Regions from separate parts of the Microbacterium xanthum genome, predicted to be linked through region 2. Evidence: riboswitches for the same ligand, from Rfam matches in the RefSeq annotation. Region 2 holds a riboswitch; the other holds the start of a gene.
The links. A riboswitch is a leader RNA that binds a small molecule or an ion and turns the genes downstream of it on or off. The one in region 2 is predicted to bind thiamine pyrophosphate.
Positions count from the first base shown of each region.

Region 1 (4,410 bases), on a different contig from region 2:
GTGATCGACCGGCCCGTGCCCCTGCCCGACAGCGAGCGCCGCTCCGGCGCCGATCGCCTCCTGCAACCACCGCTTGCTCTCGCGGAGCGCCACTCCCCAGTCGCCGGTGGCGGCGAACCGAGTGGCCAGCGCGCTCGACAGCGAGCATCCGGTTCCATGGGTGGAGCTGGTGGCGATCCGCTCCCCCGCCACGTCCACGAGCACCCCGTCGGCGGTGACGACGGCGTCCGGCGCCTCGTCGGCCTGGAGATGCCCGCCCTTGACGATGACCACGACCCCGTCGCGCGCGGCGACCCGCTGGGCCTGCGCGAGCGCACCGGCCCAGTCGCCGGCCCGCTCCTCGCCGGCCAGCACGGCCAGTTCGGGAATGTTCGGGGTGACCGCATCGGCGCGTGGCAGCATGCGACGAAGCGCGTCCTCTGCGTCGGCGTCGAGCAGCCGGTCACCGCTCGTGGCGATCATGACCGGGTCGAGGACCACGATCGGCACCGGGTGCTCCCCCAGCCACGCGGCGACCTCGTCGATGACCGCCACGGTGCCGAGCATGCCGATCTTGACCGCGTCGATGACGATGTCGTCCGCGATCGCGTCGAGTTGCGCGCGAAGGAACCCGGGCGGTGGCACATGCACTCCGGTCACCCCGCGGGTGTTCTGAGCGGTCAGCGCGGTGATCGCCGCCATTCCGTACCCGCCGTTGGCGGCGATGGACTTGAGGTCGGCCTGGATGCCGGCTCCGCCGCTCGGGTCGCTTCCGGCGATGCTGAGGACGCGCGGGACCGAGCGCTCGGCGGGGATCATGCGGCGCTCCACGCGGCCGTGAAGCGCCGCGTCGCGGCCGCCGGATCGGGGGCGGCGCAGATGGCGGAGACGACGGCCGCCCCCGCTGCGCCGGCATCGCGGAGCGCGGGGATGTCGTCCACATCGATCCCGCCGATCGCCACGCACGGGACGGTCGCGGCGGCGGCGAGCGCGGCGAACCCCTCGATGCCGAGCGGAGCGGGATGGTCGGGCTTGGTGGCCGTGGCCCGGATGACCCCGACGCCCAGGTAGTCGACCGTGCCGACGGGCAGGGCCGCGACGGCCGCGAGATGCGCGTGACTGTTCGCGGTGAGCCCCACCAGCGCGCGCGTGCCGTCGGGGTTGACGTCCCCGACGAGGTGCCGGACGGCCGCGACGGGAAGATCCGACTGCCCGACGTGCACCCCGTGCACGGCCGCTCCGGCGGCGCGGGCGGCGAGGAAGACGTCCACCCGATCGTCGACGACGAGGGCGCAGCGTCCGGCGGTCACCTCGGCCGCGCGCATCACGAGCTCGAACAGCTCGCCGGTGGGGGCATTCTTCTCACGGATCTGAATGATTCCCGCTCCCGCGTGCACCGCGTCGGCGATCACCGACAGCACGCCCCGGTCACCGCTGAGGACGGCGTCGGTGACGACGTAGGTTCGGAGGTCGACGGCGGCCACCGTGGTCATGAGAGGCGCGCCCGCTCCGCGAGCTGCCCAGGCGTGAGCGCATGCAGCGCATCCAGCAGCGCGACCGCGAAGGAACCTGGGCCCTTGCTCGCGGCCGCGGCGTCCTCGGCCGCGATGGTGTGGGTGAGGGTCGCGGCCACCGCGGCGGTCAGCGCGTCGTCGGTCGTCGAGGCGAAGGCGGCCATGAGCGCACCGAGCGCGCATCCCCCTCCGGTCACCTTCGTCAGCCACTCGTGCCCGTTGGCGACCCGCACCGTCCGAGTGCCGTCGGTGATGAGGTCGACGGGGCCGCTCACGGCGACGACGGCGCGCGTGCGGGTCGCGAGGTCGGCGGCGACGTAGGCCGCGGCCTCGGTGGAGTCGATCGCGTCGACGCCCTTGCCACCGCCGCCGGCGCCGGCGAGCGCGAGGATCTCACTGGCGTTGCCGCGAATGATCGTCGGTGAGGCATCGCGAAGACGGACGGCCAAAGCGGTGCGCACCGGCAGCATTCCCACCGCGACGGGGTCGAGCACCCAGGGCGTCTCGGTGCCGGCGGCCGTCTCGACCGCTTCGAGGGCGGCGTGGCGCTGCTCGGCGGTGGGCGTGCCGAGATTGACGAGGAGTCCCCCGGCCACGCCGGCGAGCACCCCCGCCTCATCCGGGATGTCGCACATGGCGGGCGAGGCTCCGGTGGCCAACAGCACATTGGCGGTGAAGCCGGTGACCACCGCGTTGGTGATGCACTGCACCAGGGGTGCGGATGCGCGGACGTGGTGCAGGAGGTCGGCGCTCGCGCCCCCGAACGCGGAGAGATCGCCGTCGAGGGCGGATACGGACGTAGACGTGCGAACAGTCATTCGCGACATCCCTTCGCTAGTACGAACTAGATCAGGTTCGACGGGTGTGTTCTCAGCGCGTCGGCGCACCCCGTGTCACTGCACCCCACCCTAGCGGCGCCGCGTCTCGCCGCGTGCGGACCCGTCCGTCACATCCGGCCGCGGACGATGTTGGCGGAGACCGCGACGCCGTCGTTGCCCGTTCCCGAATCGGGTCGGAGGATGTAGCCGGTCCCCGATCCCGGGGCGCCGATGCCCATCGGTGAGCCCCACAGCGTGCAGCCGACGACCCATGTCTGCTCGGCTGGGTCCACCGCAAGGACGCAAACCGTGTCGGGCTCGGTGCCCTCGGCGACCCAGAGGTCGTTGCCGAGGTCGGTCGCGACATATCGGGCCGTCTCGACCTCGATCAGCGCGTCGGGGTCGTCGACGAATTCCGGGATCCCATCGGCGTCACTCGGTGCGGCCATGAGGTCGGAGTAGACCGCGGAGCCTCCCGTGCACGCGGCGAGTGCCGAGGACACGGCCACGATGAGGGCGAGCGGCGCGAGGCGCCGGCGTGTGCGCGGCACGGTTCCCCTTCCGAGCGGTGCTCTCCACCCTGGCACACCGACCCGCGGGGTTCCTCCCCAACATGAAGAACCCTCCCGATCCGGGGGAGCCGGTCGGGAGGGTCCTCAGCACGTAAGCGGTGGACGCTTACTTGGCCCCGTGGTTGATGACGTGAAGCCAGCGACCGAAGGTGTTGTCTTCGCTCTCCGACGCAGCCTCGGCCACGTGGGTGCTTTCGTCTGTCGTCATATGAGACCCCCTTGTTTGTGCGGTTCCCCTACTGTGCATCACGGCGACCGCGCAACCTATGCCCTTGACAAAGTCTGTAACGATTTGAGAGCGGTTTCTTTCCCTCTCCATCAGAAGCTCGATTCTTATCGCTCGCCCAGACCGCAAACACGGCGCATCCGGCAGGTCAAGGCCCGCCTCACGGTCGACTCGACCCGCCAGGATGAACAGATGCGAGATGACCACGAACGCCATGCCGACGAGCGCCGGCGCGACGGCGACAATGCCGGACCGGTCGAGGAAGAGCTCGAGCTGGAGTTCGAGGATGTCGTCGGCGAGGGCGCGGAACGGCTGCACCGCACCCTGCGTGCGACGCTGGTCACGGGATTCCTCGGCGGCGTCGAGGTCGGGGTCGGCGTGCTTGCCTACATCGGGGTTCTTCACGCGACCGGCGATCACCTGCTGGCGGGGCTCGCCTTCAGCGTCGGCCTGATCGCGTTGCTGATGGCGCACAGCGAACTGTTCACCGAGAACTTCCTGATGCCGATCGCTGCGCTGATCGCCCGAGAGGGCACGGTGATCCAACTTGTGCGACTGTGGGCGGGAACGCTCGTGGCCAATCTCGCGGGCGGGTGGCTGATCATGGGCCTCATCGTGCTCGCTTTTCCGGAGTGGCACGGGGTGCTCGATGAAACCGCGCACCACTTCCTGGATGCTCCGCTGGACTGGCGCTTTGTGACGCTTGCTCTGTTGGGTGGCGCGGTCATCACCCTCATGACGCGCATGCAGGAGGGCACCGACTCGGAGCCGGCCAAGATCGTCGCCGCCGTCGCGGGCGGGTTTCTGCTGGCAGGGTTCCAGTTGTTCCACTCGATCCTGGACTCCCTGTTCGCGTTCGGCGCCATCCTCAGCGGTGCCGACATCACCTATCTCGACTGGCTGCTGTGGTTCCTCCCGGTCCTCGGGCTGAACCTGCTCGGCGGCCTGTTGCTGGTGACGGTGCTGCGCATCGTGCGTGAGGGCGAGCTCTTCAAGCTCCGGCGCCGGAATCTCGGGTGACGGCGCCCGCCTCTCCGGTGAGGGCTCGTCAGGCGGTGCGGTGGTATGCCGCGATGGGCCCGGTGGGCCCCGGGAGCACCGTGACGGGTGTCTTGAAGATGCGCGTGAGGACGTCGTCTCGGATGATCTCGTCCGGGGTGCCGTGCACGGCGATCCGCCCGTCCTCCATGGCGATGATGCGATCGCTGTAGGCGGCGGCGAAGTTGATGTCGTGCAGCACGATGACGATGGTGCGTCCGAGCTCGTCGGCGGCACGCCGCAGCAGTTGCATCATCTGCACC
Region 1 is NZ_JAWHUE010000003.1:181,132-185,541, forward strand. Features, by position in the region: gene RZO50_RS10920 (bifunctional hydroxymethylpyrimidine kinase/phosphomethylpyrimidine kinase) at 1-798, opposite strand, end outside; gene thiE (thiamine phosphate synthase) at 795-1,472, opposite strand; gene thiM (hydroxyethylthiazole kinase) at 1,469-2,311, opposite strand; TPP riboswitch at 2,303-2,394, opposite strand; gene RZO50_RS10935 (hypothetical protein) at 2,440-2,862, opposite strand; gene RZO50_RS10940 (formate/nitrite transporter family protein) at 3,302-4,129, shown strand; gene RZO50_RS10945 (iron ABC transporter ATP-binding protein) at 4,158-4,410, opposite strand, start outside.
Region 1: linked by a shared signal. The riboswitch ahead of thiM (hydroxyethylthiazole kinase) and the one ahead of RZO50_RS05605 (ECF transporter S component) in region 2 are both predicted to bind thiamine pyrophosphate.

Region 2 (4,410 bases):
CGGGCCTGCAAGGCTTCGAGGACGGCGACGTCGTGGGTGACGGCGACGACGGCGAGCGGCGGATCATCGCCGTCGCCGTCGCGCAGCCGCGCGATGATCGCGACGAGCTCGGCCCACGTGCGGGCATCCTGCCCGAAGGTCGGTTCGTCGAGGACGAGCACCCGCGGCCTCGTCGCGAGCGCGGCAGCAACGGTGAGCCGACGCTTCTCGCCGCCCGAGAGCGTGTACGGGTTCGCGGCCGCGAGCGGCGCGAGACGGAGGCGTTCGAGCAGCTCGTCGACGCGGGCGGCGATGCGGTCGGCGGGCAGGCCGAGCGCGCGCGGCCCGACCTCGAGTTCCTCGCGGACCGTGCGCGCGAGGAGCTGATGCTCGGGATCCTGCAGCACGGCGCCGATGCGCGTGAGCAGCGCGCGCGAGGACCACGTCACCGGATGCGGCGACGCACCCCCGCGCCGACGCCGCGCTCGCGCCCCGGCGGCGAGGGCCGATGCGGCCTCGACCACCCCGGATTCGGCGGGCAGGAGTCCCGCGAGGGTGAGGCCGAGGGTGGACTTCCCCGCGCCGTTGGGACCGATGACGCCGAGAACCTCGCCCGCGCGCACATCGAGGTGGAACGGACCGGCAACGGGAGTTCCCGGCACGCGCGCGACGACGAGGTCGCGCGCGTGGAGGAGCACGTCGCCCGGCGCCGCCGCCGGCCCCGGTGGGTACGCCGGCGGCACGCCCGGGACCCACACGCCGTCAGCCGCCAGCTCTCGCGCACGCGGCGGCACCGCGTCCGCCCGATCCCGCCCGCCAGCCGCCGCATCGAGTGCACGACCTACCGTCGAGTGGACGGCCCGTCGCGTGCCGGAATCCGTTCGCTCGGCGGTTTCCCCTGCGCTCGACCGGCCGGATGCACCGGTGGCGCCGAGGATGTCGCGGGGCGCACCGTCGGCAACGACACCCCCGCCGGGGGCGAGCACGATCACGCGGTCGACCAGCGGCAGCCACACGTCGATGCGGTGTTCGATGACCACGAGGGTCGCTCCGGTGGCGTCGAGGGCGCGTCCGACCGCGTCGCGCACGTCGGCGACCCCGGCCGGATCGAGGTTGGCGGTGGGTTCGTCCAGCAGCAGCACCTCGGGTCGCATCGCGACCGCTCCGGCAAGGGCCAGGCGCTGCTTCTGCCCGCCCGACAGCGCCGCGGTGGCACGGTCGAGCGGCACGTCGAGACCGACCGCGTCGAGCGCGTGCCGCACGCGCGGCCAGATCTCCTCTCGCGGTACCCCGAGGTTCTCGCACCCGAAGGCGACGTCGTCTCCGACGCGGGCGAGCACCGTCTGGCTGTCGGGATCCTGCAGGACCAGGCCGGATGCGCCGCGCGCCGCCGCAGCGAGGTCACCCGCCACACGCAGCTCGCCCTCCTGCTCCCCTTCGTCGGCCCCGCCGAGGACCCCGGCGATGCCCTGCAGCAGCGTGGACTTCCCCGACCCGGAGGCACCCAGCAGCAGCACGCGCTCACCGGGGTCGATGCGGAACGTCGTCTCGCGCACGGCCCACGCGTGGCGGGTGGCGTAGCGCCATCCCCACCCGCGCGCCTCGACGGCGGGTGTCGCGGATGCCGCCGCCACTACACGCGCTGGGTGACGTCGCGTCCCGCGGCGAAGCGGTTGAGCGCGCCCGTGGCCGCGAGCCCCCGCATGATCAGCCAGCCGCCGAGTCCGGCGATGACGACGCCGGAGACGGTGGTCGAGGTGATGTAGACGGTGGTGAACAGCACGTCGGCGCCCGGGAACCAGAGGATGCGGTCGTTGATGCCGCACGCGAGCCCGGCGCCCGCCCCGGCGAGCATCGCCACCGGCAGTCGCCACACGGCGTACGCGAAGATCAGGAACACCACCTCGGCACCGAGGCCCTGCACGAGGCCCGACACGATCGTGAGGGGCCCCCAGGCGTTGCCGACGAGCGCGGAGATGACCGCGGCGACGGTCTCGGTGTAGAGCGCGGCGCCGGGCTTGCGGATGATGAGCCCGCCGAGCACCCCGGCGATCAGCCACGGCCCTGCCACGAGCCCCTGCACCCCGGGCAGGAGCGGAGTCAGGATCGACGACGGGCCTTCGTAGGCGACGTTCCAGACGAGGAAGATCCCGGCGCAGGCGACGGCGATGACGCTGGCGACGACGATGTCGACGATGCGCCAGCGGAAGCGGCTCGCGGCCGGGCCCGTCACGGTGGAATCGGATGCGGACGTACGCGTGGATGCGTGCATGGTTACTCCCTCCCTGCGCCGGCATGATCCGGATCAGGTTCGGCGGTCGAAGCGCGTTTCGCTCCCTCTCAGCCCGACTCGTCGGACTCCCGCGGTGTGTGCCGATGAGTATAACGCGGGAGCGACGCGATAGTTTGGCCTGGTGACAGTGGAGGACGCGCCGCCCACGACCCGCCGGTCGTTGCGGGATCGGGCGCCTTCGCCCTCCGCCGTCGACCGCGAGGCGACCTCGAGCGATCTCGGCGATGTGGACATCCCCACCGGTGACGGCGTCCAGACTCCGGCCTCCGTGGCCGCCGCGGAGTTCGACGCCCAGGAGTCACCTCCCGCGGATGCGGCGGGCCCCACCACGGCGGCGCTCGCATGGGTCGACGCGGGGGCGCTGGCCCGCACGTCCGCTCCGAGCGACCTGTCCACCGCCACCACCTCGTACACGTCGGTGGGTGCGGACCTTCTCGCCGATCGGCCGCGGCGCAGCCTGTGGCGTCCGGGGGTGGTGTGGCCGACACTGGCCGTCGCGGCCGTGGCCGGCGCCTATGCCGCCACGACGCTGCTGTGGCCGCTGCACGCGGTGGCGCCGACGGTGACCCCCGTCACGGTCGACCCGATCCCGTCGGCGACGGTCGAGATGGCCTGGCCCGAGCCGGGGTCGTCGGCGGTCTCGGTCGCCGGCATCCCGACGACCCTCGCTTCGGCGGATGCGGTGGTGCCGATGGCGAGCATCACGAAGGTCGTCACCGCACTCGTCGTGCTGGACCGGATGCCGCTGGCAGTGGGAGAGCAGGGGCCGGAGTACTCCTTCACCGCCGCCGACAGTGCCGAGTACTGGCAATACCGCTACCGCGACGAGTCGGCACTGGATGTGCCGGTGGGCGGGTCGCTGACGGAGTACCAGATGCTCGAGGGCATGCTGATCGGCTCGGCCAACAACTATGCCGACCGCCTGGCCAGTCGCATCTGGCCCTCCGACGCCGTGTTCGCCGATGCGGCCAACACGTGGCTGTCGCGGCACGGACTCACCGGGATCACGGTCGTCGAGCCGACCGGCATCGACCCCGGCAACACGGCTGACCCGGCGTCCCTGCTCGCCCTGGCCTCGCGAGCGCTGGCCGATCCGATCATCGCCGAGATCGTGGCGAAGACGTCCGTCGAGCTTCCCGGCGCGGGGCTTGTCGAGAACACGAACTCGCTGCTGGCCGACGACGGCGTGGTCGGAGTGAAGACCGGCACGCTCGACGGCAGCTGGAATCTCCTGTCGGCGAAAGACATCGTGATCGGCGACACCACCGTTCGGCTGTACGGGTCGGTTCTCGGCGAAGCCGATGCCGAGGGCCGAGACGATGCCTCCCGGTCACTGTACGAGCAGGCCACCGCGGCGCTGCAGCCGGAGCCCTCGGTGACGGCCGGAACCGTCGCCGGGACGGTCACGACGCTGTGGGGGTCGGATGTCGATATCGTCGTGTCCGACGATGCGACGGTGATCCTGTGGGACGGCGGCACCGCGACCGTCGACGCCTCGTACGACCTCGACGATGCCCGCGACGCGGGCCAGGCCGTCGGCGACATGTCGGTCACCGGCCCGCTCGACGCCGCGACGGTGACTCTCGAGCTCGCCGACGACATCGAAGACCCGAGCGCCTGGTGGCGCCTCACGCATCCGCTCGACCTCTTCGGCCTCAACGGCTGAGTCCAGCGACGGACCTCGCGCGGAGCCGCTCAGGCGAAGCGGACGGCAGCCTGAAGGCGGGTGCGGATCTCGAACACCTCGGTGCCGCCGAGCGGCCGCGTGCCGGTGACCCCGCGCCGCAACACGGTCGACAGGGCGGAACGGGCGACGACGGCGGTCGGGATCCCGCGCACCTTGCCGATCTCCTGGATGGCGTGCTCGACGTCGTCGTCGGGGAGGACGACGATCGCCCCGCCGAACTTCACGCGCGCGGCACGTCCGACCGCGCGCAAGGCGGCGACGTGGGTCGCGATCGGGCCGCCGTCGACGTCGGCGACTTCACCGCGCTTGATGCGCACCGGCCGGCCGAAGTCTTCGGAGAGGATGCCGTACAGCCCGCTCGGGCCGAGGACGATGTGGTCGAGTTTCGCGCGACCGGCATCAATGTCGTGCCATGCCGTGTAGCCCATCCCGAGCTCGGAGACGATCACCG
Region 2 is NZ_JAWHUE010000001.1:1,167,047-1,171,456, reverse strand. Features, by position in the region: gene RZO50_RS05610 (ABC transporter ATP-binding protein) at 1-1,613, opposite strand, end outside; gene RZO50_RS05605 (ECF transporter S component) at 1,613-2,251, opposite strand; TPP riboswitch at 2,244-2,354, opposite strand; gene RZO50_RS05600 (D-alanyl-D-alanine carboxypeptidase) at 2,394-3,938, shown strand; gene RZO50_RS05595 (J domain-containing protein) at 3,968-4,410, opposite strand, start outside.